3 regions of the Sphingomonas chlorellae genome follow, and region 2 is predicted to be linked to each of the others. Evidence: predicted binding sites of a transcription regulator. Region 2 holds the regulator's gene; each other region holds the start of a gene.
The links. The regulator LexA, encoded in region 2, represses DNA repair genes until DNA is damaged. The targets are predictions, from matches to a motif close to GTTCCNCNCTTGTTCT.
Positions count from the first base shown of each region.

Region 1: a site for LexA is predicted at 3,915-3,930, ahead of ACT3CF_RS10665 (DNA recombination protein RmuC). Genes of this name have one in related genera too.
Region 3: a site for LexA is predicted at 6,170-6,185, ahead of ACT3CF_RS00315 (MmcB family DNA repair protein). Genes of this name have one in related genera too.

Region 1 covers NZ_JBQXXM010000003.1:397,162-407,218, reverse strand. The annotation lists gene def (peptide deformylase) at 1-298, shown strand, start outside; gene ACT3CF_RS10675 (hypothetical protein) at 835-1,725, shown strand; gene ACT3CF_RS10670 (formate--tetrahydrofolate ligase) at 2,097-3,761, opposite strand; gene ACT3CF_RS10665 (DNA recombination protein RmuC) at 3,945-5,417, shown strand; gene ACT3CF_RS10660 (hypothetical protein) at 5,490-5,678, shown strand; gene ACT3CF_RS10655 (TrmH family RNA methyltransferase) at 5,701-6,507, opposite strand; gene ACT3CF_RS10650 (HPr family phosphocarrier protein) at 6,704-6,976, opposite strand; gene ACT3CF_RS10645 (PTS sugar transporter subunit IIA) at 6,973-7,380, opposite strand; gene rapZ (RNase adapter RapZ) at 7,397-8,320, opposite strand; gene ACT3CF_RS10635 (sensor histidine kinase) at 8,453-10,024, opposite strand; gene ACT3CF_RS10630 (response regulator transcription factor) at 9,993-10,057, opposite strand, start outside.
Region 2 covers NZ_JBQXXM010000003.1:8,824-18,880, reverse strand. The annotation lists gene ACT3CF_RS08865 (anthranilate synthase component II) at 1-207, shown strand, start outside; gene ACT3CF_RS08860 (GNAT family N-acetyltransferase) at 275-793, opposite strand; gene trpD (anthranilate phosphoribosyltransferase) at 913-1,908, shown strand; gene trpC (indole-3-glycerol phosphate synthase TrpC) at 1,905-2,675, shown strand; gene ACT3CF_RS08845 (PilZ domain-containing protein) at 2,778-3,734, shown strand; gene lexA (transcriptional repressor LexA) at 3,826-4,515, shown strand; gene ACT3CF_RS08835 (ComEC/Rec2 family competence protein) at 4,509-6,662, opposite strand; gene gltX (glutamate--tRNA ligase) at 6,742-8,169, shown strand; gene ACT3CF_RS08825 (citrate synthase) at 8,196-9,479, shown strand; gene blaOXA (class D beta-lactamase) at 9,683-10,057, shown strand, end outside.
Region 3 covers NZ_JBQXXM010000001.1:61,163-71,219, reverse strand. The annotation lists gene ACT3CF_RS00350 (sterol desaturase family protein) at 53-550, shown strand; gene msrB (peptide-methionine (R)-S-oxide reductase MsrB) at 583-1,002, shown strand; gene ACT3CF_RS00340 (transglycosylase domain-containing protein) at 1,062-3,215, shown strand; gene ACT3CF_RS00335 (M48 family metallopeptidase) at 3,235-3,924, opposite strand; gene ACT3CF_RS00330 (YcgN family cysteine cluster protein) at 3,921-4,355, opposite strand; gene ACT3CF_RS00325 (SCO family protein) at 4,352-4,939, opposite strand; gene ACT3CF_RS00320 (ankyrin repeat domain-containing protein) at 5,011-5,613, shown strand; gene ACT3CF_RS00315 (MmcB family DNA repair protein) at 5,664-6,158, opposite strand; gene ACT3CF_RS00310 (cell wall hydrolase) at 6,273-6,932, opposite strand; gene ACT3CF_RS00305 (DUF1491 family protein) at 7,101-7,442, opposite strand; gene ACT3CF_RS00300 (PaaI family thioesterase) at 7,439-7,915, opposite strand; gene ACT3CF_RS00295 (PTS sugar transporter subunit IIA) at 7,902-8,369, opposite strand; gene hpf (ribosome hibernation-promoting factor, HPF/YfiA family) at 8,427-9,014, opposite strand; gene dnaQ (DNA polymerase III subunit epsilon) at 9,074-9,769, opposite strand; gene coaE (dephospho-CoA kinase) at 9,777-10,057, opposite strand, start outside.

The DNA.
Region 1 (10,057 bases), 390 kb from region 2:
GCCGCGCGTGTTCATCAATCCCGAGATCCTCGACCCGTCCGACGAGCTGTCGGTCTATAACGAGGGCTGCCTGTCGGTTCCCGACCAGTTCGCCGATGTCGAGCGGCCCGCGCGCTGCCGCGTGCGCTGGCTCGACGAGAAGGGCGAGCGCCACGAGGAACTGTTCGAGGGGCTGCTGGCGACGTGCATCCAGCACGAGATGGACCATCTGGAGGGCATCGTGTTCATCGACCATCTGTCGCGGCTGAAGCGCGAGATGATCCTGAAGAAGCTCGCCAAGGCGCGCAAGGCGGCCTGAGCGCGGCCGCGCCGTCGGCCGGTTGGCCCCCATGGCGGGGGCGACGGCATGGCGGGGGCGCGGGGTTCGAGACGGTTTTGACGGGCGGCGTCGGGGCAGGGGCTCCGGCGCCGCTTTTTCGTCGGACGTTTTCGCGGTTGGCGGTTTGCGGGTCGGCCGCAGGTGGGGGCGGTGGTTCCGCTCTCCGGCGGGGTCGGGAGGACTGGGGGCGTTTTCCGCGCCTTGCGGCGCGGCCCCTCCACCACCGGCCGCTGGCCGGTGGTCCCCCTCCCCGGCGGGGCCGGGGAGGAATGGGGTGGGTTTTCCGCGGTTGGCGGCGTGCGGGGCCGCTGCAGGTGGGGGGCGGTGGTTTCCCCGCTCTGGTAGGGTCGGGAGGACTGGGGGGCGTTTTCCGCGCCTGGCGGCGCGGCCCCTCCACCACCGGCCGCTGGCCGGCGGTCCCCCTCCCCGGCGGGGCCGGGGAGGATTGGGGGTGGGCCATGATTCGGGCGCTTTTCCAACGCTAAGCTGGCGGCGGCGATTCGAGGGGATGGTTGATGCGGTTGGCGTTGGCGGGTGCGTTGGTGCTGGGGTGGCTGGGGCTCGCGACGCCCGCCTGGGCGGGGCCGCAGCCGCTGGGGGTGATCTGGCAGCGGGGGGCGGCGTCGATCGTGGTCGTGCCCTGTCCGCCGGGCGGCGACGTCGACGAATGGTGCCGCGCGGTGGAGGCGCATGACGGCGGGCGCGTCGTGCGGCTGGGCGACGGCTTCATGTCGGTGAAGATGCTGTGGCACGGCCATGCGGGGCGGCATGCGCCCGATGTGCTGGTGATGGGCGACAACGGGGGATCGGGCGGCGACGGTGCGCTGATCGCGGTGCGCTTCGGCCCGCGGTTGACGGTCCGCACGTTGCGCGGCGAGCGGATCGACGCCGCGACCGTCCGCGATGTCCATGGTGCGCCCGCGATCCGGATCTTCTTCGACATCGAGTATTTCAACGGCGCCCCGCACGCCGGCGTGACGATGATCCCGTTGCCGGTGCGGTGGGTGGACGGCGACTTCGCCGTCGATCGCGCGGTGCTGACGGCGCGGCGGCTGGGGCAGGAGGAACGGGCGTTCCGGGAACTGGCCCTTGCCGAGGAGTTCGCGCGGTGGCGCGACGACGCCTATGCGGACGGGCGCCTGTTTCCGCCCGAGGCGCGGATGGGCACGCCGCTGGCGGTGCAGGCGCTCGGCGAACTGATGCTCGCGGGGCATGCCGATGCGGCGCGGGCGCTGCTCGACCGGACATGGCCGCGCGACGGCGAGCAGCGGCCGGTCCCGGGCGAGACGGCGTTCTGGCGCGCCCTGTGCCGCGCGATCGTGTCGCATGGCTGGTGGAAGCGTTTCGACCTCGACCGGTTGCCCCAGGCCGACCGGATTCGCGCGGGGGCGGGCGAGGCGGGCTGAACGGGAGCGGGTTTCGCGCGCCGGGCGGTGTGGGCATTCGTCACGGGTGGGGGTCGGGGGTTTCCGCGCTCGGGTGGGGCGGGAGGAATGCGGGCGTTTTCCGCGCCTTGCGGCGCGGCCCCTCCACCACCGGCCGCTGGCCGGCGGTCCCCCTCCCCGGCGGGGCCGGGGAGGATTGGGGGACGGCTCTTGGCGTTTTCCGCGCCTGGCGGCGCGGCCCCTCCACCACCGGCCGTTGGCCGGCGGTCCCCCTCCCCGGCGGGGCCGGGGAGGAATGGGGGTGGGGGTTTCCGCGGTTGGCGGCGTGCGGGTCTGCCGCAGGTCGGTGGTCGGTGGTTCCGCTCTCCGGCGGGGTCGGGGAGGAATGGAGGTTAGAAGAGGCCCTGGATGTGGCCTTGCGCGTCGATGTGGATTGCCTCGGCGGCGGGGGTGCGGGGGAGGCCGGGCATCGTCATGATGTCGCCGCAGATCGCCACGACGAAGCCCGCGCCCGCGGCCAGCCGGACCTCGCGCACGGGGACGATGTGCCCCTCGGGCGCACCGAGCGCGGCGGGGTCGGTCGAGAAGCTGTATTGCGTCTTGGCCATGCACACCGGGAGGTCGCCGAAGCCCGCCGCCTGCCAGCGTTCGAGCTGGGCCACGACCGCCGGTTCGGCGCGGACCGCGGCGGCGCGGTAGATGCGCGTCGCCACCGCCTCGATCTTGGCGAGGAGCGGCAGGTCGTCGGCATAGAGCGGGGCGAAGCGCGACGGGGCGTCGGCGAGCGCGGCGACATGCTCGGCGAGCGCGAGCGCCCCCGCGCCGCCATCGGCCCAGTGCGTGCACACGATCGCGGTGACGCCGCGTTCGGCGGCGATCGCGCGGATCGCGTCGAGCTCGGCGTCGCTGTCGGTCGGGAAGCGGTTGATCGCGACGACCGCGGGGACGCCGAACGCCGCGATGTTTTCGAGATGGCGCGCGAGGTTGACGCCGCCGCGCGTCACCGCATCGACATCGGGCGCGGCCAGATCGGCGCGCGCGACGCCGCCGTTCATCTTGAGCGCGCGGACGGTGGCGACGACGACCGCCGCCGACGGCGCGAGGCCCGCCTGGCGGCACTTGATGTCGAAGAACTTTTCCGCGCCGAGATCGGCGCCGAACCCCGCCTCGGTCACGACATAGTCGCCGAGCGAGAGACCGGCGCGCGTCGCGATCACCGAGTTGCAGCCATGCGCGATGTTGGCGAAGGGGCCGCCATGGACGAAGGCGGGTGTGCCTTCGAGCGTCTGGACCAGATTGGGGTTGATCGCGTCCTTGAGCAGCACCGCCATCGCGCCGTCGGCCTTGAGGTCGCGCGCGGTGACGAAGCCGCCGCCGCGCGTGCGCGCGACGACGATGCGGCCGAGGCGCTGTTCGAGATCCTCGAGATCGCGCGCGAGGCAGAGGATCGCCATGACTTCGGACGCGACGGTGATGTCGAAGCCCGATTCGCGCGGATAGCCGTTGGCGGGGCCGCCGAGCGACTGGACGATGCCGCGCAGCGCACGATCGTTCATGTCGAGCACGCGGCGCCAGCGGATGCGGCGGACGTCGATGTCGAGCGTGTTGCCCCAGTGGATATGGTTGTCGATCATCGCGGCGAGCAGGTTGTGCGCGCTGGTGATCGCGTGGAAATCGCCGGTGAAGTGGAGGTTGATGTCCTCCATCGGCACGAGCTGGGCATGGCCGCCGCCCGCGGCGCCGCCCTTGACCCCGAAACAGGGGCCGAGCGAGGGCTCGCGCAGGCACAGCACGGTGCGGCGCCCGGTGCGGCGCAGCGCGTCGGCGAGGCCCACCGAGGTGGTCGTCTTGCCCTCGCCCGCCGGGGTGGGGTTGATCGCGGTGACGAGGATCAGCCGCCCGCGCGTGGGCGCATGGCCGCCGAGCCAGCGATGATCGACCTTCGCCTTGTAGCGGCCATAGGGCTCGACCGCGCTTTCGGGGATGTCGAGCTGATCGGCGATGGCCTGGATCGGGCGGAGCGTCGCGGCGCGGGCGATTTCGATGTCGGACAGCATGGTGCCCCGATCCCATATCGGCGCGGGCGCGGGCTGCAACCCCGATCGCCGGGACAGGGGGCGGCGGGAGTCTGCGATTTTGCTGTGGACATCCGCCCGGACGGGCGGCGCGCGCGGCGGTTGCGCCTTGTGCGCGATGGGCCGGGCGGATAGGTTCGCCCTTCGTTCTTGGGAGTTCGCGTTTTGGAACTGGCTGTTATCGTTTCGGTGGTGGTTGCCCTGCTCGTCGGGCTGGCGCTCGGCTGGGTGCTCGCGTCGCGGCGGACGGCCGAGTTGCGGGACGAGCGCGACCGGCGCGAGGCCGAGTTCAAGGCGGCGATCGGCGATCTGGTGCTGGCCGAGGAACGCGCGAGCGAGGTGCCGGGGCTGCGCGAGCAGATCGCGGTGCTGCGCGACGAGCGCGACGTGGCGCGGCTCCAGCTCACCGAACTGCGCGCCAAGGCCGACGCGTTCGAGGACCGGCTGACCGAGTTCAAGAATGCGCGCGAGGTGATGGCGGGGCATTTCCGCGAGCTGGCGCAGACGATGCTGGGCGAGACGCAGAAGACGTTCCTCGAACGCGCCGAGGCGCGGTTCAACCAGGCGGGCGAGAAGAACGAGGCCAAGCTGAAGGCGCTGCTCCAGCCGGTCGAATCGACGCTCAAGCGCTATGAGGAGGGCCTGCAGCGCGTCGAGCGCGACCGGGCCGACAGCTATGGCGCGCTGAAGGAGGCGATCGCCGACGTCAAGGCGGGGCTGGGCGAGACGCGGACCGAGACCGCCAAGCTGGTCAACGCGCTGCGCGCGGCGCCCAAGACGCGCGGCCGCTGGGGCGAGCAGCAGTTCCGCAACCTGATCGAGCTGGCGGGGCTTTCGGGGCATGTCGACTTTGCCGCCGAGGTTTCGGTGGCGACCGAGGACGGGGCGCTGCGCCCCGACTTCATCATCCGGTTGCCGGGCGACCAGCAACTGATCGTCGACGTGAAGTGCGTGCTCGATGCCTATCTTCAGGCGGCCGAGGCGACCAATGCCGAGGATCGCCAGACCGCGCTGGTGGCGCACGCGCGCGCGGTGCGCAACCATGCCGAGGCGCTGTCGCGCAAGGCCTATTGGGCGCAGTTCGAAAAGGCGCCCGACTTCGTCATCATGTACATTCCGGGCGACAATTTCCTGTCGAGCGCGCTCGAGATCGACATGGAGCTATGGGAACGCGCGGCGCGCAACCGCGTGATCATCGCCGGGCCGTCTGCGTTCCTGCCGCTCGCCCGCACGGTCGCGGCGATGTGGCGCCAGCAGAAGCTGACCGAGGACGCGCGCGAGGTCGGCAAGCTGGGCAAGGAAATGTACGAACGGCTGGCGACGGCGGCGGGCCACCTGAAGCGCGTCGGCGGCGGGCTGAACAGCGCGGTCGAGAATTACAACAAGTTCGTCGCGAGCTTCGAGGGCCGCGTGATGGTTTCGGCGCGCCGGTTCCAGGCGCTCAACATCGAGACGGGCACCGCGTCGCTGGAGGCGATCGAGAGCGTCGACGTCGTGGCGCGCGCGCCGACCGCCGAACTGCCCGCACCGGCATCGGCACAGGCACAGGCACAGGCACCGGCTGCGGACGCCGACGCGGGCGCGGTGGACGGCGAGGGCGAGGCCGCCGAGGACAGCGGCGCGCGCGCGGCCGAGTAACCGGCGAGCCGCCGGGCACGGCCCAAGGGGCAGTTGCAGGAACGCGGCGTCGTGCGCGAGGCTGCGCCTTGGATGTTTCTTGACGAGAACCGCGTCTGGCCGCCCCGCGAGCCGCCCGCCGCGCCGCGGCGAACCCCGCCGCCGACGCGGCGCGAACGCGTGATGATCGGCGTGCTGCTGTTCGATGCCGTGCTGGCGATGCTCGCGCCGATCAGCCTCACGAGCGCGGTCGACCTGATCCGGTGGCTGCTCGGCGGGTGAGCGGGGCGCGGCGCGTGCGGCGTCAGCGCGCGCGGCGCTGCTGGTTGAGCACCTCATAGGCCATCACCGCCGTTGCGACCGCGGCGTTGAGGCTGTCGGCCTTGCCGAGCATCGGGATCTTGACGAGCAGGTCGCACGCCGCGGCCATGAAATCGGGCATCCCCTGCGCTTCGTTGCCGGTGAGCAGGAAGGTCGGGGCGGCGTAGCGCGGCGCCTGATAGTCGTGATCGGTATCGAGGCTGAGGCCGACGAGCTGGCCGGGGCCGCTGCGCAGCCAGGTCGCGAATTCGGCCCAGTTGGTGCGGGCGACGGGGACGGTGAAGAGCGCGCCCATGCTGGCGCGTACCGCCTCGACCGAAAAGGGATCGACGCAATCGTCGATCAGGATCAGCCCGCCCGCGCCGACGGCATCGCCGGTGCGCAGGATCGTGCCGAGATTGCCCGGATCGCGCAGCCGTTCGGCGACGAGCCAGATCGGCGCGGCGGTGCGATCGAGCGAATCGAGCGGCACCGCGAATTCGCGATAGACGCCGACGACCGCGCCCGGATTGTCCTTGCCCGACAGCTTGGAGAGGATGTCGGCATTGGTCTCGACCGCCTCGCCGCCGGCCGCCTCGGTCGCGGCGACGAGCGCGACGACGAGCGGATGGCGCGCGCTGTCGCCCGAATAGAAGAGATATTCGGGAATCCGCCCCGCCTCGCGCGCTTCGGTGAGGATGCGCAGCCCCTCGGCAAGGAAGAGTCCCTCGGCACGACGGTGCTTCTTGTCGCGCAGGCTGCGGATGCGCTTGATGAGGGGATTCGAAAAGGCTGTGATCTCGCGAGGCATCGCGCGTCCTTAGCGGCACGCGGCGCGCGGCGGAAGCGCCGGGTCGCATACGTCCGGCCGCGCGTGCCGGCGGCAACGGTGATCGACCAGCATCGACCAGCAACGGCGCGTGTCGGCAGGGCCGGTCAGTACCTGGCAGGATGGGCAGGGCGGGCAGATCGCACGGGTCGCGCGGCGCGGCGCGCGACGGCGGCGCTCAATCCTCGCCGAAGCGCGATTCGACCAGTTCGACCAGCGCGGCGACCGCGGCATCGGCGCCGTCGCCCTCGGCGCTGATCGTGATCGCGTCGCCCTTGGCAGCGCCGAGCATCATCAGATCGAGGATCGAGGTTCCCGTTGCGGTCGCGCCGTCCTTTTCGACGACGAGCTCGACCGGCTGGCTGCTCGCGAGCGTGACGAAGGCCATGCTGGCGCGCGCGTGAAGCCCCCGGCGGTTGACGATCGTGACCGTCCGGCTGACGCGCGTCACGCGGCGGCCTCGCCGAGCACTTCGGAGGCGATGGTGATGTATTTGCGGCCCGCATCGCGCGCGGCGGCGACCGCTTCGGTGACCTTCATCGTCTTGCGCGCGCTGCCCAGGCGGATCAGCATCGGCAGGTTGATGCCGGCGATCACCTCGATCCGGCCCGCCTCCATCAGCGAGATGGCGAGGTTCGACGGCGTGCCGCCGAACAGGTCGCTGAGCACGATCACGCCCTCGCCCTCGTCGACGGCGCGGATCGCGGCGGCGATGTCGGCGCGGCGCCCCTCCATGTCGTCATCGGGGCCGATGCAGATCGGTTCGATCCGTTCCTGCTTGCCCACCACATGTTCCATCGCGACGACGAACTCCTCGGCGAGCCGTCCGTGCGTCACGAGTACCAGACCGATCATTCCCAACTCCGCCCCTTCATTTCGTCACCGGCGCCCCCTCCAGCGAGTCCTGTGGCGCAGTCTGCATATCGCGGTGCGTCACCGTGGGCGAAAAACCCGCTTCGCGCAACCTGCGGGCGACCCGCTCCGCAACATGCACGGAGCGGTGGCGCCCCCCGGTGCAGCCGAACGCGATCGTGACATAGGACTTCCCCTCTGCCTGATAGCGGGGGATGAGCAGCAGGAGCAGCGATTCGATCCGCTCCATCGCCTCGTCATAGGCCGGATCGGCCTCGATATAGGCGGATACGCCGGCGTCCTGGCCCGTCCCGGGGCGCAGTTCGGGCACCCAGTGCGGATTGCGCAGGAAGCGCATGTCGAGGACGATGTCGACGTCGCGCGGGACGCCGCGCGAATAGCCGAACGAGGCGATGGTGAGCACGGTCCGCCCCAGCCGCTCGCCCGAAAAGGCGGCGCGCACCTGTTGCACCAGCTCGTTCGACGACAGCCGCGTCGTGTCGATCAGCCGGTTGGCCCAGTGGCGCAGCGGCGTGAGCAGTTCGCGTTCGCGCGCGATCCCGTCGGTCGCCGGGCGATCGAGCGCCAGCGGGTGGCGGCGGCGCGTTTCGGCATAGCGGCGGCGCAGTTCGGCGCCCGAGCATTCGAGGAAGAGCGTGCTGATCTCGACCTCGTCATCCTCGTTGAGCTTCTTGATGCGCTGAACGATGCGTTCGGCGTCGAAGCCGCGCGTCTGGACGCCGATGCCGATCGCCAGCGGGCGCTGATCGTCGCTTTCGACATGCCCCGGCTCGGTCGCGAGCAGGCGGTTGAGGAGCAGCAGCGGGAGATTGTCGACCACCTCCCAGCCGAGATCCTCAAGCGTGCGCAACACCGTCGACTTGCCCGCGCCCGACATGCCGGTGACGAGCAGGATGCGCTTGGGCGAACGGAGTTCGGTCATTTGCGAAAGCCCTTGATACGGCTGCGCTGCCACCGCCCGGCGCGGGCGCCGCAGCGCGTGCGCGCCGGTTCCTTTCGGATGGGCGCGCGCGCGTCAAGCCCCGCCATCGGGGCGGGTACGGATGCGTAACGTTCAGCGCGCATCGGGAACGAGCGGGAGCCGGACGACGAAGCGCGCGCCGCCGACGCCGCCGGGCCGATCCTCGACCGCGATGCTGCCCTGATGCGCCTCGACGATCGTGCGGGCGATCGCGAGGCCGAGCCCGCTGTGCTGGCCGAACGCCTCGCTTTGCGGGCGCACCGAATGGAAGCGGCGGAAGATCGCGGTGCGCGCCTCGTCGGGAACGCCCGGCCCCTCGTCCTCGACCGATACGACGAGCATCGCGCCGTCGCGGTGCGAGCCGATGCGGATGCGACCGTTTTCGGGCGAGAAGGAGAGCGCGTTGTCGATGAGGTTCTCGAACACGCGTTCGAGCCGCGCGCCTTCGCCGAGCACGCGATGCGGCGGGTCGGCGCGGTGATCGAACAGGATGCGCACGCCGCGTTCGGTGCCGCGCGCCGCGCGCTGGTTGAGCAGCCCCTCGAGCATCGCGTCGACGTCGATCGGCTCGAACGTCGCGCGGCTGAGCTGGGCATCGAGCCGCGAGGCCTCGGAGATGTCGGTGATCAGCCGGTCGAGCCGGTGGACGTCGTCGCGGACGATTTCGAGCAACTGGCGCTGAAGATCGGGATCGCGGACGTTGCTGAGCCCCTCGACCGCCGAACGCAGCGAGGCGAGCGGGTTCTTGAGCTCGTGCGTGACGTCGGCGGCAAAACCCTCGGTCGCGTCGATGCGGGCGCGGAGCGCGATCGACATGTCGGACAGCGCGCGGGCGAGCTGGCCGATCTCGTCGCTGCGATCGGGGAGGCGGGGGACGACCACCTCGCGATCGCGGCCGAGGCGGACGCGGATCGCGGCATGGGCGAGCCGGCGCAGCGGCTGGACGATCGTGCGCGCGAGGAACAGCGAAAGCAGGATCGAACTGGCCGAGACGATCAGCAGCACGATGCTGAGCCGATAGCGTTCGGAGCGTACCGTCTGGGTGATGTCGCGCGCGTTCACCATCGTCATCACCACGCCGAGCTGCGTGATCGGGGCGGCGGCGGTGATGACCGGCGTGCGGTCGGGCGCGCGCCAGACGGTGGCGGCGGTGCCGTGCGCCTCGCGCGCGACGCGGACATCGGGCCAGTCGAGCCCCGCCTCGCGCTCGCGATAGAGCGGCGCGCGGTCGGCACCCGCGACGCGATCGATCATCGCGTCGAGGAAGCGTGCGGCGGTCTGGTTCCACGGATCCTTGTCGGGATCGCGCAGCACGACGTTGCGCAGCCCGAGGTCGCGGCTGTCGACGACGATGCGGCCATGTTCGTCATAAAGGCGGATGCGGCTGCCGGTATCGCGCGCGAGGCTGAGCACGAGCAGCGGGCGCCGGTCGGGCGTCGCCGAGGCGAGCGCCTGGGCGACCAGCCGCACCTCGCGCCGCGCCTGGGCGACGCGGCTGTCGACGATGCGGCTGCGATACGAATCGAGGTAGAAGAAGCCGCTGCCGAGCAGCGCCAGCGCGAAGACGTTGACCGCAAGGATCCGCGGCGTGAGGCTGACGCGGTTCGACCAGCGCAGCGCCAGCCCGCGCTCCTCATTCGTCCGAGAAACGGTATCCGGCGCCATAGAGCGTTTCGATCGCGTCGAACTGGGGGTCGA
Region 2 (10,057 bases):
CTGATCGTCACCGACGTTCCCGACACGCTGGTGGTCAACGCGACCGCCGGCGACGGATCGGTGATGGGACTGCGCCACCGCACGCTGCCGATCCATGGCGTGCAGTTCCACCCCGAGAGCATCGCCACCGAGCACGGCCACGCGATGCTGGCCAATTTCCTGCGAATCGCGGGAATCGCCGCCAAGGGCGTGCCGGCCGCCGCCTGACACCGACGCCGCGCACCCCGTCCCCGCGGTGCCGATGCGGCCTCAGCCCGGCGGCCCCGGCGCGGGCTCAGAGCGTGCGGCGCATCCAGCGCGCGGCATCGCCATAGCCGGCAAGCGCCGCGGGCGTCTCGGCCGGAGCGACATAGGCAAAGCCCTGCGCCGCCCAGAACCGGTCGGCGCCGTTGATCGCGGTGAGCGTGATGTCGCCGAACCCGGCGGCGCGGGCGAGATCGCACACGAGCGCCACTGCGGCCGCCCCCGCCCCGGTGCCGCGCGCGGCAGGCAACAGCGCGATGTCGTGGAGATAATAGGTGTCCGCGTCCTGCGGCAGCGCGCCGAGCATCGCGCCGAGCGCCGGCGGATGGTTGCGCACCCAGGGATGCGTGACGAGATAGCCCGTCACCCGGTCCGCATCGCCCGCGGCGGTGCCGAGATGGACATGGCAGCCCGCCGGATAGAGGCGGAGGCGTTCGGCATAGACCGGCGGCGCCTCGGTATAGGCGCCGTGGACCGAATCCGAGATCGCGGCGACCGCATCCAGATCCTCAACGCGCATCGGGCGCCAGCCGCCTGCCATTCCCACCATCTCCCGCATCCAGGCCGGACCGCGCCGGCATCGTCAAAACGCATCGCCCTCCCGCCCCCGATCGCCGCGCCGGCACGGAAGGGCTCGACTTGTCGGCGGCGGAACGGAATAGAGGCGCGGTGACCACCTATTCGTTCCTTCCCGATCCCGCCAGCCCGCTCGCGCGCGAAACCGCGGCGCAGGCCTTTGCCGACATGCTCGACGGCAAGGTCGACGAGGCGGCGATCATCGCCTTTCTGATCGCGCTGTCCGAGCGCGGCGAGACGAGCATCGAAATCGCCGAGGCGGCGCGCGCGATGCGCGAGCGGCTGATCCCGATCACCGCGCCCGCCGGGGCGATCGACGTGTGCGGCACCGGCGGCGACGGGCACCACACGCTCAACGTCTCGACCGCGGTGAGCCTGGTCGTCGCGGCGTGCGGCGTCCCGGTGGCGAAGCACGGCAACCGCGCCGCATCGTCCAAGGCGGGTGCGGCGGACACGCTGGAGGCGCTGGGCCTCGACCTCGACCGCGCGGCGGCGCGCGCCGAGGAGAGCCTGAACCGGCTGGGCATCGCCTTTCTGTTCGCCCAGCACCACCATCCGGCACTGGCGCGGCTGGGGCCGATCCGCCGCAAGATCGCACGCCGCACGATCTTCAACCTGATGGGGCCGCTCGCCAACCCGGCGCACGTCACGCGCCAGCTGATCGGGATCGCGCGACCCGACTATGCGCCGATCTATGCCGAGGCGCTCGCGCAGCTCGGCACCGAATGCGCGGCGGTGATTTCGGGCGAGGAAGGGCTCGACGAGCTTTCGACCGAGGGGGTGAGCATCGCGGTCAATGTCGGCACCGCGACGCTGCCCGGCCGGATCGTTCCCGAGGATGCCGGATTGCCGCGCCATCCGCTCGCCGCGATCCGCGGCGGCGACCCCGCGTACAACGCACTCGCGCTGCGCCGGCTGTTGCAGGGCGAGCATGGCGCGTATCGCGACGCGGTGCTGCTCAACGCCGCCGCCGCGCTGATGATCGGCGGCGCGGCCGACACGCTGACCGACGGCGCCGCGCGCGCCGCCGAGGCGATCGACAAGGGCCTTGCCAACCGGCTGCTCGACTGCTGGATCGATTTCGTATGACGACGATGCTCGACACCATTCTGGAGACCAAGCGCCGCGAGGTCGCCGAACGCCGGCGCGCGCCGCGCGAATACCCCGCCCCCACCGCGCCGCGCGGGTTCAAGGCCGCGCTCGACGCCAGGGTGGCGGCGGGCGGGTTCGGGCTGATCGCCGAGATCAAGAAGGCGAGCCCGTCCAAGGGGCTGATCCGCGCCGATTTCGATCCGCCCGCGCATGCCCGCGCCTATGCCGAGGGCGGTGCGGCGTGCCTGTCGGTGCTGACCGACCATGATTATTTCCAGGGACATGAGGACTATCTGATCGCCGCCCGCGCGGCCTGCCCGCTGCCGGTGCTGCGCAAGGACTTCATGGTCGATCCCTGGCAGGTGGGCGAGGCGCGCGCGATGGGGGCCGACGCGATCCTGATCATCGTCGCCGCGCTCGACGACGGGCAGATGGCGGAGATCGAGGCCGCGGCGATCGAGGCGGGCATGGACGCGCTGATCGAAGTGCACGATGCAGCCGAGCTCGAGCGGGCATTGCGGCTCAAGTCGCGCCTGATCGGGGTGAACAACCGCAATCTCAAGGACTTCAGCGTCGATCTTCGTCGCACCTATGAACTGGTTCGGCTCGCGCCGGCGGGATGCACCTTTGTCGCCGAGAGCGGGCTGACATCGCGTGCCGACCTCGACGCGATGGCGGCGCATGACGTGCGTTGCTTCCTGATCGGCGAGGCATTGATGCGCCAGCCCGACGTCGCGGCGGCCACGCGGGCGCTGATCGGCTGAGGCGCCTGCGCGGTGCGGTAGGGAATCCACAACCATCCGTCTTAACCGCGCCTTCAGCAACGCGGTCCAGAGTCCGGCACGGGCGCTGGGATTAGACCAAGAATGTACCAGTTACTGGGATCGGCAACGCTGTTTTCGCTGCTGCCCGACATCCATTCCTCGACCGACCTCCCCGATCCGGCGGCGTGCGATTTCGAATCGGCGGCGATCGAACTGGCCGAGGACGAGCATGGCTGTGCGGTGCTGTGTCTGGGCGCGCACGCCGCGACGCTGAGCCTGCCCGCCGCCGAGGCGCTGGCCGCCGCGCCCGAGGCGACGCTGCGGCTGGCGACCGGCGAACGCATCGCCGGACGGATCGAACCCGGCGACAACGCGCGCGCGCTGTTCCGTTATGCCGAGCCGATCGACGTGGTGGGCGTGCTCGCGCGGACGCTTGCCGCGCTTCCCGCCGACCGCCGGCGGATGCCGCGCGTCGCGATCTGGCACAAGGCGACGCTCCGGTGCGGCGACGACACCGATTTCGTGCTGGTGCGCAACATCTCGCAGCGCGGCGTGGGCATCGAGACGAGCCGCCCGCTGGCCGAGGCCGACAATGTGCAACTGCTGCTCGACGCGCTGACGCCGCTGAGCGGCACGGTGCGGTGGGTGAACGGCCGCCATGCCGGGCTGGCGCTCGACGACGAGATCGGCTGGCAGACGCTGATGCCGTGGCTCCGCGCGCTGCCGAAGCACAGCCAGCCGGCCGCGCCGGTCGACGGCGCCGAGGCAGGGGCGATCATGCCCGACCTGCGCGCGATCCGCATCGACCTGCCCGTCCGGCTGCGGCGCGGCGTGCAGTGGTGGAACGCGCGCGCACGATCGCTGACGCGCAACCTGGTCGAGCTCGAGACGCGCGCCGGCTGTGCGCCGGGCACGAACCTGTGGGTGTCGTTGCCGGGCATCGGCGGCGGCCCCGCCAATGTGATCGACGCAGCCCCCGACCGGCTGCTCTGCGCGTTCCGCCTGCCGCTTCCCGAACGCGCGATGGGGCTGGCGCGGGGGCATCTGAGCCACGACTGACCCGAGACGACGCGCGAACACGCGGCATCGCTTGACAGCGCACGGGAACATTGCGTAAACGTTCCTCGTCTGTTCTGGACGGAGGACCTGGATGCTCACGCGCAAGCAGCACGAGCTCATCTGCTTCATTGCCGATCGACTGGCCGAGACCGGGGTTTCGCCCTCGTTCGAGGAGATGAAGGATGCGCTCGACCTCAAGTCGAAGTCGGGGGTGCACCGGCTGATCAGCGCGCTGGAAGAGCGGCAGTTCATCCGGCGCCTGCCCAACCGCGCCCGCGCGCTGGAAGTGCTGCGGATGCCCGAGCGTCCCGAGGCACGGAAGGGCCATGGCAGCGCCCGCGCCGCCGCGGCGTCTCCTGCGCCTGCGCCCGCCGCACCCGAGCCGCCGCGCGCCGCCAACGACGTCATCGAGATCCCGCTGCACGGGCGGATCGCGGCGGGTACGCCGATCGAGGCGCTCGAAGGCTCGTCGATGCTGCCGGTTCCCGCGGCGCTGCTGGGCGCGGGCGATCATTATGCACTCGAGGTATCGGGTGACTCGATGGTCGAAGCGGGGATTCTCGACGGCGATTATGCGCTGATCCGTCGTACCGAAGTCGCGCGCGACGGCGAGATCGTGGTGGCGCTGATCGACGACAGCGAGGCGACGCTCAAATATTTCCGTCACGAGGGCGCGATGATCCGGCTCGACCCGGCGAACCGTGCCTATGACGCGCAGCGCTATCGCCCCGATCAGGTGCGCGTTCAGGGCCGGCTGGCCGGGCTGCTCCGCCGCTACTGAGGCTGGGGCGCCCCCGGCCGCCGGTGTGCGCGGGCCTGGGGCGCGACTTCGGCCGGAAGCACACGCAGCGGGCGTTCCCACGGATGCCCGGCGCCGGTGCGGACGGTGGCAAGGCGTGCCGGAAAGCGGATCGCCACCCCGCCCGTCCGCGCCAGCAGCGGGCGATCGAGCCGAAGCCAGCGCGGCACGCATCCGCGCGGCAGGGCGCGGTCGCTGACGACGAGGTCCGCCGCGGCGCAGAGCGGCAGCAGCTGCTCCCGCGCGATCGGATAGGGGCTTCGCGTCGCGACCACGCGCCAGCGCCCGTCCGGACGAACGATATCGACGACGCACAGATCGGGGCTGCACCGCGCCTCCGGCAACGGATCGAACGCATCGAGTGCGTCGAAGGGCGGTGGGCTGCCCGCGCTTTCGCCGAGCATCGTGCGGACATAATCGCCCGCACGCTCCCGCAGCAGCCGCACCGAACCATCGGCGGCACGCAGGGCGACGTGGCGGCCGTCGCCGGTGACGATGAGGTCGGGCGGCGGCGTGGCGACGGCCCAGAGCGCTCCGGCAAGGATCGGCGCCGCGCCCAGCAGGCGCAATCGTGTCCGCCACAGCGCGAGCCACAACCCGCCCGCGACGATCAGCGCGAATGCCCCGCCCGGCATGGCGGGAAGGCTGGCGTTGGCGCCGGGCGCTGCGGCGACGAGATGCGCGAGCCCGAGCAGCAGGCCAAGCGCCCTGCCCGCCACCCACCAAAGCGGCGCCCCCAGCCCGGCCAGATCGAGGAGCAGCGCCAGCGCCTCGACGGGCATGATGACGAAGGTGGTCAGCGGGATCGCGACAAGGTTGGCGACCGATCCGTAGAGCCCGCTGCGATGGAAATGGAACAGCGCGATCGGCGTCAGCGCCAGTTCGACGACGATGCCGGTGACGAGCAGCCCGGCGAGCGCACGCCCCCAGCCGGCAAGCCGCCCCTCGTCGCGTGCGGCGAACCAGCGTTCGATGCGGGGCGATTCGTGGAGCGCGACGATCGCGGCGACGGCCGCAAAGCTGAGCTGGAAGCTGGCGCCGACCAGCGAGGCGGGTGCGACGAGCAGCACCACCACCGCGCCGGCCGCAACCAGGCGCAGCGTCATCGCCTCACGCCCCAGCACAAGCGCCAGCAACACGAGCAACGCCGCGACGCACGACCGCAGCGTGGGCACCTGCGCGCCGGTGAGCCAGGTATAGCCGATCGCGGCGGCGGCACCGGCAAGCGCCGCGACCAGCGGCAGGCGGACGCGCAGCGCAAGGCCGGGCACGAGCACGAGCAGGCGGAGCGCGATCGTCATCGCCGCGGCGGTGACCGCGCTGACATGAAGGCCGCTCACCGAAAGCAGATGCGCGAGCCCCGAACGGCGCATCGCCTCGGCATCTTCGGCGGCGATCGCCCCTTCATCGCCGGTCGCCAGCGCCGCGGCGATCCCCCCGGCGCTGCCGGGCAGCCGGTCGAGAATGTGCGCGGTGAGCGCGGCGCGCAACCCCGGCCCCTGCGCGGGGGACGCGACGACGAGCACCGGCGGATCGAGCGCCCGCCCGACCGCCCCCAGTCCGTCGAACCAGGCCGCGCGCGCAAAGTCATAGGCACCGGGCACCGCCGGCCCCGGCGGCGGCATCAGCCGCGCGCGCAGGGCGATACGGCTCCCCGCGACGATGCCCGCCCCCATATCGGCAGCCGCGACATTGACGCGCACGCGCGGCGGCAGGTCGCCCCGCCCGACCGGCGCGAGCGTCAGGCGGACGAGATCGCGGGCGACGAGCGACTCGACGCGTTCGACCCGCGCCTCGAACCGCACGATCGCGGGGCGGGCGAGCACCGGGGCGGCGACCCATTCGGCGCGCGTCCAGGCGAGCAGGCATCCGGCGGCGGCGAGCAGCGCGCCGACTCCGACCAGCCGCGACAGGCGTCCCCCGCGCGGAAGGAGTGCCGCCGCCAGCGCTAGCGCCGCCATCGCCGCGAGAAATCCGCACCACCGCGCAGAATCGGGCAGGACGAACCAGGCGAGCACGCCCGCGCCGAGCACGACGGGTATCCACAGAACGATCTGGTCGCGCTCGCCGTCGAGCCAATGCTCGACGCGCGCCGCCGCCCGCTGGCAAACGTCGCGGACCCTCCCCATTTGTAGGGACGGGAACCCCGTGCTAGGGGCCTCGGCGGCTGATCTGGCCATCGAATAACCAGTCTGGGAGCATGCGCGGTTGAGCGCAACATCTGAAAGCGGCGCCCGGCGCGTCGTCACCCGTTTCGCACCTTCGCCGACGGGTTTCCTCCACATCGGCGGTGCGCGCACCGCGTTGTTCAACCTGCTTTACGCACGCCATCATGGCGGCAGCTTCGTGCTGCGCATCGAGGATACCGACCGCGTCCGATCGACGCAGCCGGCGATCGACGCCATCCTGGACGGGATGAAGTGGCTGGGCCTCGAATGGGACGGCGAGCCCGTCTATCAGTTCGCGCGCGCCGCTCGCCATGCCGAAGTCGCGCACGAACTGCTCGCGCGCGGGCACGCCTACAAGTGCTTCGCGACGCCCGAGGAGCTCGAGGCGATGCGCGAGGAGCAGAAGGCGAAGAAGCTGCCGCTGCGCTATGACGGCCGCTGGCGCGACCGCGATCCGTCCGAGGCGCCCGCCGGCGCGCCGTTCGTGATCCGGCTGAAGGCGCCGCGCGAGGGCGCCGTGACGATCGTCGACGAGGTCCAGGGGCCGGTGACGGTCAACAACGCCGAACTCGACGATTTCGTGCTGCTGCGTTCGGACGGGACGCCGACCTATATGCTCGCGGTCGTCGTCGACGATCACGACATGGGCGTGACGCACGTCATCCGCGGCGACGACCATCTGAACAACGCCTTCCGCCAGCTCGCGCTGATCCGTGCGATGGGCTGGCCCGAGCCCGTCTATGCGCACATCCCGCTGATCCACGGTGCGGACGGCGCCAAGCTGTCGAAGCGGCACGGCGCGCTGGGCGTCGATGCGTATCGCGATTCGCTGGGGATCCTGCCCGAAGCGCTGTCGAACTATCTGCTGCGACTCGGCTGGGGCTATGGCGACCACGAGATCATCAGCCGCGAGCAGGCGATCGAATGGTTCGAGCTGTCGGGCGTCGGAAAATCACCATCGCGGTTCGATTTGAAGAAGCTGGAGAACCTGAACGGTCATTACATCCGCGAGGCCGACGACGCGCGGCTCGCGGCGCTGATCGCGCCGCGGCTGCCGGTCACGCTCGACGACTCGCAGCGCGATCTTCTGCGCCGCAGCATGGGTGTATTGAAGCCGCGTGCCGCGAATCTCGTGGAACTCGCCGAGGGCGCGATGTTTCTGTTTCGCACTCGCCCACTGGGATTGGACGAAGATGCCCAGGCTCTGCTAGGGCCGGAGGCACGCACGCTCCTGACCCGTGTTCATACGGCGCTTGACGCGCTCGTAAGCTGGGATACGGAGGCGATTGAAGCAGCGGTACGCACCGTTGCCGAGGATGCGGGTGTCAAGCTCGGGGCCGCAGCGCAACCTTTGCGGGCGGCGTTAACCGGACGGCGCACTTCGCCCGGTATCTTCGACGTCCTTGCGCTGCTGGGACGGGACGAGAGCCTGGCCCGCATCGCTGACCAGATGACCAAGCCCGACTGAACCCGGGCAAGATAGGGACAATGAGTATGAGCGACACCGCAAAATTGCAGGTAGCGGGCAAGGACGGCGACTATCCGGTCCTGACCGGCAGCGTCGGCCCCAGCGTCGTCGACATCCGCAAGCTCTACGCCCAGACGGGCATGTTCACCTACGACCCCGGCTTCACCTCGACCGCTTCGTGCGAGTCGGGCCTGACCTATATCGATGGTGACGAGGGCGTGCTGCTCCACCGCGGCTATCCGATCGGGCAGCTGGCCGAGCATTCGAGCTTCATGGAAGTTTCGTACCTGCTGCTCAACGGCGAGCTGCCGAGCCAGGACGAGCTGAAGAAGTTCACCCACACGATCAGCCGCCACACGATGCTGCACGAGCAGCTCGCGACCTTCTATCGCGGTTTCCGCCGCGACGCGCACCCGATGGCGGTGATGTGCGGCGTCGTCGGCGCGCTTTCGGCCTTCTATCACGACTCGACCGACATCACCGATCCGCACCAGCGGATGGTCGCCAGCCACCGACTGATCGCAAAGATGCCGACGATCGCGGCGATGGCGTACAAGTATTCGGTGGGTCAGCCGTTCCTCTATCCGAAGAACGACCTGAGCTATACCGGCAACTTCCTGCGCATGACCTTTGGCGTTCCGGCCGAGGAATATGAAGTGAACCCGGTTGTCGAGCGCGCGCTCGACCGCATCTTCATTCTTCATGCCGATCACGAGCAGAATGCGTCGACTTCGACCGTTCGTCTTGCCGGTTCGTCGGGCGCCAATCCGTTTGCGTGCATCGCGGCGGGCATCGCCTGCCTGTGGGGCCCGGCGCATGGCGGCGCGAACGAGGCCGCGCTCAACATGCTGCGCGAAATCGGCCGTCCGGAGCGCATCCCCGAGTTCATCGCACGCGCCAAGGACAAGAACGATCCGTTCCGCCTGATGGGCTTTGGCCACCGCGTCTACAAGAACTACGACCCGCGCGCGACGGTGATGCAGAAGACCGTCCGTGAAGTTTTCGACGCGCTGAAGGTTTCGGACCCCGTGTTCGAAGTCGCCCTGCAGCTCGAGGAAATGGCGCTGAAGGACGATTACTTCGTCGAGAAGAAGCTGTTCCCGAACGTCGACTTCTATTCGGGCGTCATCCTGTCGGCGATCGGCTTCCCGACGACGATGTTCACCGCGCTGTTTGCTCTTGCCCGCACCGTGGGCTGGGTCGCGCAGTGGAACGAGATGATCTCGGACCCCGCCCAGAAGATCGGTCGTCCGCGTCAGCTCTACACCGGCCCGACGCAGCGCGATTACGTGCCGCTGAGCCAGCGCTGATCGCCCGATCGCGTTCGATCCAGGGGGCGTCGCCGGGAGGACCGGCGGCGCCCCTTGCCGTTTGGGCGCCCCAATGCCCGGCGGATCGGCGCAATCGCCCCCGCTTTCACGGCCGTTCGGCGCCCTTCCCCGTCGTTCGGGCGCAAAAGGGGCGACGAATCGCGCCATTCGCAGGCACGCGATGACATGGTAGGAAATCGCGCATGTTCGACCGCCGCCAGACGCTCCGCCTGATCGCGCTGGGCGCCCCCGCGACGCTGATCGCGCGCCCCGCCGCCGCCCGCCCGCGCACGATCGAGGCGTGCGTCGTCGCCGATGCGGCGAGCGGACGGATCATCGCGCGGACGGGTGCCGCCGCGACGCGCTTTGCCCCCTGTTCGACCTTCAAGCTGCCGCTGGCACTGATGGGGTTCGACGCCGGGCTGCTGACCGACGCGCACCATCCGGCATGGCCCTATGATGCCGCGCGCTTTCCCGACGCGCGCGACACCGACCGGACGACCACCGACCCGACGCGGTGGCTGGCCGAGTCGGTGGTGTGGTATTCGCAGGCGCTGACGCAGCGGCTGGGGATGGCG
Region 3 (10,057 bases), on a different contig from region 2:
GAGGAATATTCCGACTCTCGTCCGCATCGCCGCGGCTCGCTATAGCGAAGCCATGCACCCTGCAATCGGATTCCTGCTGTTCGCCGCCACCGTCGCCGGGATGGAGGGCTTTGCCTATGCCGCGCATCGCTGGGTGATGCACGGGCCGGGCTGGTTCCTGCACAAGAGCCACCACCGCCCGCGCACCGGCCCGTTCGAACTCAACGATCTTTATGCGGCCATCTTTGCGGTGCCGTCCTTCATTCTGCTGCTCGGGGGGGTGCAGCTCGGCTGGTGGCCCGGTTTCACGTGGATCGGTGCCGGCATCGCCGCCTATGGCGCGATTTATTTCGGTTTCCACGACGTGATCGTGCACCGCCGCATCCACCATCGTTATGTCCCGCGCTCGCGCTACATGAAGCGGATCGTCCAGGCGCACCGGCTGCACCACGCGATCGAAAGCAAGGAGGGCACGGTCAGCTTCGGTTTCCTGTGGGCGCCGCGCCCGGAGGTGCTCAAGGCCCAGCTCCGCCGCTCTCCGGGCACGCCGCGCCGCGCCAACGCGGATTGACGCGCGCGCCCGCCGGGCACACATGAAAGAGCATGGAACCGCTGAACCTTTCCGAGTCCGAGTGGCGCAAGCGGCTGACTCCCGAGCAATTCCATGTCCTGCGTCAGGCGGGCACCGAACGCGCCTTTTCGGGCCACTTCACCGACAACAAGGCCGATGGCGTCTATCGTTGCGCCGGATGCCAGCTCGAACTGTTCGACAGCACCGAGAAATATGATTCGGGATCGGGCTGGCCGAGCTTCACCAGCCCCGTCGCGGCAGATCATGTCACCGAACATGCCGACAACAGCCACGGCATGCGCCGCGTCGAGGTGCGATGCGCGCGCTGCGACGGCCATCTGGGGCATTTGTTCCCCGATGGGCCGCCCCCCACCGGGCTGCGCTATTGCATCAATTCGGTCTCGCTCGATTTTCGTTCACGCAACGGCAACACGGGCAGCGCTACGCGATAGGGCGTTTGCGGCTGCAATCCTTGTGAGCCGCGCCATTAGGGCTTAATCCACCCAACCCGATGCGCCTGAAATCGAACAAGACACCGCGCGGCGCCAGACCGCGCCCTCCCGGCCGCTGGAAGCGGATCGCCCTGTGGACGCTGGGCACGGGCGGCGCGCTGGCGCTGATCGCGCTCGTTGCGCTGATCGTCGCCGTCTATTCGACGCGCGCGACGCTCCCAAGCTATGACGAACTCAAATCGTCGCCCAACGGACAGATGATCCGCGTCCATGCTGCCGACGGCACCGTGCTCGTCTCGCTCGGGCCGAGCTATGGCGAATGGATCAAGTACGATCAGATCCCGCAGGTGATGAAGGACGCGATCGTCGCGGTCGAGGACCGGCGTTTCGAGCATCATTGGGGCGTCGATCCCTGGGGACTGGCGCGCGCGGTGCGCATCGGCATCGCCAATCGCGGATCGGGCAAGCGGCTGCAGGGCGCATCGACGATCACGCAGCAGGTGGCGCGCACGATCTTCCTGTCGAACAAATATGATTTCGGCCGCAAGATGCGCGAGGCGATGCTGGCGCTGGCACTCGAACGCAAGTTCAGCAAGCAGCAGATTCTCGAACTCTATCTGAACAAGGTCTATTTCGGCGGCGGCGCGTATGGCATCGACGCGGCGAGCCGCAAGTTCTTCGGCCATCCCGCGACCAACCTTACGCTGGCCGAGGCCGCGGTGATCGCCGGCCTCGTCAAGGCGCCGTCGCATTACTCGCCGACCGCCGATGCCGAGGCCGCCGTGGGCCGCGCGAGCGTCGTGCTCAGCGTCATGGCCGAGACCGGCAAGATCAGCCAGGCGACCGCCGCGTCGACCGATCCGCACAGCGTCCGCATCGCCCCCGAGCCCAAGCAGAACAGCGTGCGCTACTTCACCGACTGGGCGCTGCCGCAGCTCGAGGTGCTGATCGACGAGAGCGAAGCCCCGCTCGAGGTGTGGACGACGCTCGATCTCAACATGCAGCGCGCGGCCGACGACGCGATCCGCGCCAATGCGCCCGACGGCGCGCAAGGGGCGCTTGTCAGCCTCGATCGCGACGGCGCGGTTCGCGCGATGGTCGGCGGCAAGGATTATGTCGCGTCGATCTACAACCGCGCGACGCAGGCCGAACGCCAGCCGGGTTCGGCGTTCAAGCTGTTCGTCTATCTCGCCGCGCTGGAGGCGGGGCATAAGGTCGACGACGTCGTGGTCGACGAGCCGGTTTCGATCAACGGCTGGAGCCCGCGCAACAGCTCGGGCCGTAATTCGGGCGAGATGACGCTGCGCACCGCCTTTGCCTATTCGATCAACACCGTCGCGGCAAAGCTGGGCCAGGAAGTCGGCTTCGCGACGGTGGCCAGCATGGCCCGGCGGTTCGGCATCACCACGCCGATCAACACCCAGCCGGCGATGGTCCTCGGCACCTCGAACGTCCGGCTGATCGACATGACGCGCGCCTTCGCCTCGGTGTCGCAAAAGGGCGTGGCAGTGACCCCCTATGGCATCACGCGGGTCACCGCGAACGGCAACGTCATCTATCAGCACGAGGTCGATACCAGCCACGTCCTCGTCGCCCCCTATGTCGCGGCGCAGATGACCGACCTGTTGCAGACCGCAGTCAACACCGGCACCGGCCGCGCCGCGCAGATCGGACGTCCGGTCGCGGGCAAGACGGGGACGACCACGTCGAACAAGGACGGCTGGTTCCTCGGCTTTTCGAGCGGGCTGACGACGGGCGTGTGGATGGGCCGCGACGATGCGCGGATGGTCCCCGGCCTTCAGGGCGGCACCGCCCCGGCGCGTGCCTTTGCCGCCTTCATGCGCAAGGCGGTCGCCAACCGTCCGGTGGAGGCGTTCGAGACGCAGGTGACGCTGCCCGAATGGCAGCTCGAGCCCGAGGACAATGCCTATTTCACGCCCGACAATGGCGCGATGGTCGATCCCGACGGCAATCCGCTGCCCGAAGGGCCGATGCCCGCGCGCCCGCCGCTCGACGCGCCGCCTCCGCCGGGCGGCCAGCAGAACGACGACCGGCTCGATCAGGCTTGGATCGACCGGATGACCGGCCGCGCGCCCCCGCAACCCAACCGTTCGCCGCAGGCCGGCCGCCCGGCCGGGCGCGATGCGACGCGGACGCCGCCCGCCGATCGCGGCCAGGCCAATCCGCGCGAGGGCGACGGCGACGGGTTCTGACCCGCACCGTCGCGCGCGTTCATTCGCTTGGGTCGTGAGCCTGGGCGCCGACCCAGTGCAACGCGCTGCCATGGCGACGCAGCCATGCCCGCGCCGGCGCCGGATCGGCTTCGAGCAGCGTCGCCACCAGCCGATGGAATGCCGGTGCGTGGTTCATATGGACCCGGTGCGCCACTTCGTGCGCGACCGTTGCCTGGCGGACGAAATCGGGCGCGAGGATCAGTCGCCAGCTATAGCGGATCGCTCCCGACGAAGCGCAGCTTCCCCAGCGCCCGCGCGGATCGCCGACCGATACGCGTGTTACCGAAACCCCAAGCCTTTCGGCAAACGCTGCCGTCTCGGCGCTGAGCAGATCGAGCGCTTGCGCGCGCAGCCATCGTTCGATCCGGCGCCCCACGCCGTCGCGCGGACCGCCGACGCGGAGCATCGCGCCATCGAGCGCCGGCGCCCTCGACGCCGCTTCGTCCCAGGCAATCGTCACCGACCGCCCGCGAAAGGGAAAGCTGCCCCCTGGCACCAACGGCGTGGCACCGGGAAGCCGCGCCTGCTGGGCCGCGATCCATTCGCGCTGCGCCTCGACCCAGCGAAGCGCATGCGGCAGCGAGGCGCGCGGCGGCAGGGTCAGGCGAACCCGCCCGTCGCGCGGATCGACGGTCAGACGCAGCCGGCGGGCGCGCGCGCTGCGCACGACCTCCACCGGCACCGTCAAAGCGGTCGGTCCACCAGATGATGTTCGAAATCGCCCGCGTCATCCTCGGAGATCGTCCAGCCGCGGGTCGACTGGCCGGCGGCGTGCACCGCCTCGGGATCGCCACAAACCAGATAGTGCCATTCGGGCAACGGCTCGCCTGCAGCGCGAAGGCGGTACGCACAGGTCGACGGCAGCCATTCGATCGAATGGACGTTGCGTGCATTCAGCCGCACGCATTCGGAAACAAAGGCGTGGCGATGGCGATAATTGCTGCACCGGCCCATCCGGCGATCGAGCAGGCGGCACGCCACGTTGGTCGCGAGCAGCTCGCCCGTATCCTCGTCCTCGAGCTTATGGACACAGCATTTGCCGCACCCGTCGCACAGCGCCTCCCATTGCGCGCGATCGAGCTTCTCCAGCGGCGTGTTTTCCCAGAAACGCTCGCTCATCGCGCCCAGTGCCGGACCTGATCGGCGATCGCCCGCCCGTCCTGATCGAGCGGCAGCGACGCGATCGGTTCGCCCTGCGGTCCCATCAGGAACGCGACCGCGACATGATCGACCAGATAGCCGCCGCCGGGACCGGGCGGCTGTTTCTTGTAATAAACCGCATAACGGCGCGCGACATCCGCCACGGCCTGCGGGCTGCCCGTCAGCCCGACGACGCCGGGATGGAAATTCGCGACGAACTGGCGCAGCGCCGCGGGCGTATCGCGCTCGGGATCGACGCTGATGAAAATCGGCACGACGCGCTTGGCGATGCCCGGCGCCTCCTTGTCGAGCAGCCGCATCGCCTGGCCGATCTTCTGCATGTCGGTCGGGCACACATCGGGGCAATAGGTGTAGCCGAAATAGACGATGCGATAGCGGCCGTTGAAATCGGTATCGCGCACCGTCCGGCCATTCTGGTCGGTGAGCACGAACGGACCGCCGATATGCGCTCCCGTCAGCGGCGGCTTGCTTTCACCGCCGCCGCAGGCGGCGAGCGGCGCGGCGAGCAACGCCGCGGCGACCAGGCGAGACATGCTATTCATGGTGCCGCCCCAGATGATCTGTTAGACCCCCGGTTGCAAGAACGGGTCCGAGCAAAAGGTTCAATTGCGTCATGCTGTTTCGTGCTTCCTGCGCCGCCATCGCCGCTGCCCTGATGCTGGGCGCCGTCCCCGCGGCCGCGCAACAATTTTCCGATAGCTATGAGTTTCTGGAGGCGATCCGCAAGGCGGACGGCGCCAAGGTCAACAAATATCTGCAGGACAAGGGGCTGCGGATCGTCAACACGCGCGACCGCGAGAGCGGCGAGGGCGCGATCCACATCGTCACGCGGCGCGAGGATCTGCTGTACCTGCGCGTGGTGCTTCAGCAGGACGAGGTCAACGTGAACCTTCAGGACCGGCGCGGCAACACCGCGCTGCTGCTCGCTGCCGACCGCGGCTGGAGCGAGGGGGTCGACACGCTGGTCAAGTACGGCGCCAATGTGAACCTGCCCAATGCCGCCGGCGAGACGCCGCTGATCCGCGCGGTGCAGGCACATGACGAACGCGTCGTCGCCGCGCTGCTCAAGGCCGGCGCCGATCCCGACCGCGCCGATTTCCTGACGGGCAAGTCGGCACGCGACTATGCCCGCGACAATGCGCGCTACCCCGGCGTGGTCAAGCTGCTCAACGATGCGCCCAAGGCAGCGAAGGGCGCGGCGGGACCGCGGCTCTAAGCGTGTGGCCGGCGTCGTGTCCGGCCTCCCCGGACACGGCGCTTGAACGGCTAGAATCCAACCCCGGCGTCGGGATCGACATGCTGAATCACCCGGCGCGCGGCGCGGCGGGCGAACGACAGCGTGCATTTGCGCCGCGCAGCCGAGCCCAGCGGCACCGTCGCCGCCTCGCGCATCACCGCCGCGTCATAGCGGTCGGCAACGATCAGCCCCGCCCGTTCGGGCAACAGCCCCGGCTGTTCGAACGGACGAAGATCGAATCCTCCGGGCACCGCCCAGAAGAAGCGGTCGCAATAGGGCAGATATTCGGGCCATTTGGCGTCGCCGAGCAGGTCGGCACGCGACACCTTGATCTCGACGATGACGATATTGCCGCGCGCATCGATCGCCATCAGGTCGGCGCGACGGCCATTCTCGAGCGGGACTTCGGCCAGGGCCACGCAGTCGTGGCGAAGCAGCATCCGGCACACGCCGCGGACGACATCGGGCGCCTGCATGCCCATCGGCGACGGCGCCGCCGTCTCTGCGTCAACCTCGATCGACATGCGCGCGGCATAGAACATTCATGGAACAAACAAAAGCCCCGACGCATCGCATCGGGGCTATCACAGTCTTGTGCACATTTTAGCGCTCCTCGGTCCGGCCGAGGACGGACGCGATCAGCGATAGAAAATGTGGTTGCCGACGGTCGCGACCCGGTCGCGGTTGAAGCCGCCGCCGCGCGCATAACGCGCATGAAAATAGAGCGCTTCGTTGGCCGGGCTTTCCCACAGATCCTTCTGCGCGACCTGCGCCACTGCCAGTGCACGGCGCCACTGGGCGTTGGCCGGCGGCGAGGGCAGGCGGCCGCCGCGCACGAACGAGAACTGGCCCGGCTGCGCGAGCACGCCGCACACCGTGGTCGGGAACCGGCCCGAGCGCGTGCGGTTCAGCAGCACTTCGGCAACCGCCAGCTGGCCCGCGAGCGGTTCACCCTTGGCCTCAAAATAGATGCCGGTGGCAAGGCAACGGAGTTCGCTGTCGGATTCGGCCGGAACGACCTGCGCTTCGACGGCCGCGAGCAGCGTCTCGTAATCCTGGTCTTCCTGGAGCGCCGCCTGGGGTAGCGGCTGGACAATTTCGCCGTCCTTACGGACCAGCTGGGCTGCCTGGGGCAGCGCGGGAACCACATGGTGTTCCTGGACGTTGACGCTCTGAACCTGTGCAGCCTGGCCATTGGCCGGCTCGGCGGGCGTCCCGTCGAGCGTTGCGGCGTTGGCTAGAGCCGCAAAGCAAAAGGTCAGCACCGCGAAACCCGCGGCGCGGAAGCGCAACTTCATACAAGACTTTGACTGTGCGGTTGGTGCACGGCCGCCCCCTGATCATCGTCCGATGATCCCCTCTGGGCCGCCGGGCCTCCCCCCGACTGCGTAACCGATCGACTTCACACCCCGGTCGGCACAACGCGATTGAACGTCATCGGCCTTTTCCCGATCGGCGCGCGACCGTCAACCGAATGTCATCGTTTCAGCGGCGAACCGTTCGGCGCCTGCGATATCCAGTTCGACGACCCACAGGTCGGGATCGCGGCTTCGCCGGCGGCGCCAATAGTCGGTCGCATCGGCATCGTCGGCGAGCGTATCCGGTCCGGTGGGCCGAAGCCCGCTGGCGCCGTCTGGCCCCAGACCACGCTCGAAAAACCGCGGATTCTGGCCTTTTTCCAGGCAAAGGAAGAGGACGGCACCCGATGTTGCGTCACCGCGGGCAAGGATTGCGGCGTTGCCGCCCGCCGCGGCGACCCGGCGGATCACCGCGCTGACCAGCAGCCCGGCGGCAGGACGCGGATTCATTCTGCAGCCGGCGCTGCCGTCGCATAGCCGGGCAGCGTCGCCAGCGGGATTCGCGATCGCATGAAGGTGCCGGTGCCCCGCGCAACCTCCTCGCCCTCGGCGTCGATCAGGCGCGCTTCGGCAACGAAAACGCGCCGCTGGCCGCTCACCCACCGCCCTTCGGCAATGATCGGCCCCTCGCTGAGCGGCCGCGTGAACAGCAGGTTGAACTGCGTCGTCAGCAGGAAACGATCGGTGACGAGGCTGTTGGCGGCGTAAAAGGCCGCGTCGTCGAGCATCTTGAAATAGGCGGTGCCGTGGACCGCGCCACCGGCATGGAAGAAGCGCCGGTCGACCGCAAAGCGGATCCGCGCAAGGCCGCTTTCGGGAATCTCGAGCACCGATTCGAACAGCCGGTTGATCGGCGCGGCGGCATAGAGCGATTCGAGCGCGCGGAAATGGGCGGCCGCGCCAAAGGGTTCAGGCTGCGTCACGCGCCTCCACCCCGGTCAACAGCGCGAACAGCGCATCGGGCGAGCCCGCGCCGCGCAGCTTTGCCGCGAAGGCGCGATCGCGCAGCCGACGCGATACGCTGGCAAGCGCCTTGAGATGGTCCGAGCCCGCGTCGGCGGGCGACATCAGCATGAACACCAGGTCGACGGGCAATTCGTCGACCGCCCCGAAATCGACCGGTTGCGCCAGCCGGGCAAAAACGCCGACGACATGGTCGAGCCCCGCCAAACGGCCGTGCGGAATCGCGATTCCTGCGCCGAATCCGGTCGATCCCAGCTTTTCACGCTCGGTCAGCGTATCGCACACCGCACGTGCGTCGAGCCCCCAAGCGCGTTCGGCCGCAGCGCCGAGTTGCTGGAACAGGGCCTTCTTGCTGGTCGCACCCAGATCGGCGAGCACCGATTCGGGAGAAAGCAGGGTGCTGAGTTCGGTCATCAATCGTCCAAGCCGTTGGAAAGGGCGGCGCGTCGCCGCGCCGCCGCGATCTTTCCCCTAGGCGGACGCGCGGTTGGGCTCAACCCAGCCGATCGTGCCGTCGCCGCGGCGATAGACCATGTTGTACGTACCCGTACCCGCGTTACGGAACAGCAACGCATTGGTGTTGCGCAAATCGAGCATCATCACGGCGTCCGAAACGGTGGTTTCGGGCACGTCGACGCGCGTTTCTGCGATCACCAGCGGGGCCTCGCCGGGCTCCTCGTCCTCGCGCGGCTCCTCGAACAGCGTATAGCCGGCATTGTCATACGCGCCGGTTTCGGCAAGCGCGTTGACGACGCCCGGCTGGCGATCCTTGATCCGGCGCATATAGCGGCGAAGCTGCTTGTCGATGCGCTCGGCCGCGCCGTCAAAGGCGCCGTGCGCCTCCATGCCCTGGTTGGTCGCCTTGAGCACCAGCCCCTGCATGACGTGCATCACAATGTCGCAGGTGAAGCCGGAATCGCGCGGGCCGCGGCCGAACGTGACGGTGGCCGAAAGCGAGCGCGCGAAATACTTGTCCGCGATACCCTGGATCCGCTGCGTGACCTGTGTCTGCAGCGCGCCGCCGGTTTCGACCTGGTGGCCCGAGATTCGGATATCCATGGACTTTTCCTCCTATCGTTGATCGCGCCCCGTACTTGGGATGGGGTCGCCCCGGCGAATCAGCCGGTTTGTGCACCTTCCCAGAGCGGGTTCTCCAATACTTTGACAAAGGCCGCATGCCGTTCGAGTTCCTCGGCCGACGGCGCGAAGTGTCGCGGCGGGCGCACTTGCGCGCGAACGGGCGCCTCGATGCGCGTTTCGACGACCACCGGCTTGTCGACGGCGAGGCCCAGCGTGATCTGGCGCCCCCCGGTGAGTTCGACATAGACCTGAGCGAGCAGCTGGGCGTCGAGCAGCGCGCCGTGCAGCGTGCGGGCGCTCAGGTCGATCCCATAGCGCGAACACAGCGCGTCGAGCGTGTGCTTCGACCCCGGATGGCGAACCCGCGCGAGCGCCAGCGTATCGACCATCCGGTCCAGCGAAACGATCGGCCGGCCGCACCGGCCCAGTTCGCCGTTCAGGAAGCTGAAGTCGAACCCGGCATTGTGCGCGACGAGCGGCACATCGTCACCGATGAAGTCGAGCAGATCCTCGACCACCGCCTCGAACGACGGCTTGTCGGCAAGGAAGGCGTCGGACAGTCCGTGGACGTTGAACGCCTCCACCGGCATCGGCCGTCCGGGATTGATATAGGTATGGAAGGTGCGGCCGGTCATCACCCGGTTGTGCAGTTCGACACAGCCGATTTCGACCAGCCGGTCCCCCCCTGAAAAGCTGAGGCCGGTTGTTTCGGTGTCGAACACGATTTCACGCATGCCCCCTTTATTGGGCGGGCGCGGCCCTTAGGCAAGCGATCAGCGCCCGTACGTGTTCGCGCGTAGCGTCGATCGAACCGCCCGTCGGAATGACGAAATCGGCGCGCGCGCGCTTTTCCGCGTCGGGCAGCTGGCGTGCAAGGATCGCATCGAGGCGCTCTGCGGTCATCCCCGGCCGCGCCAGCACGCGCGCGCGCTGCACCGCGGCTTCGGCCGAGACGACCGCTATCTGGTCGACCTGCTGCCATCCGCCCGCCTCGAACAGCAACGGCACGTCGAGCACGACGA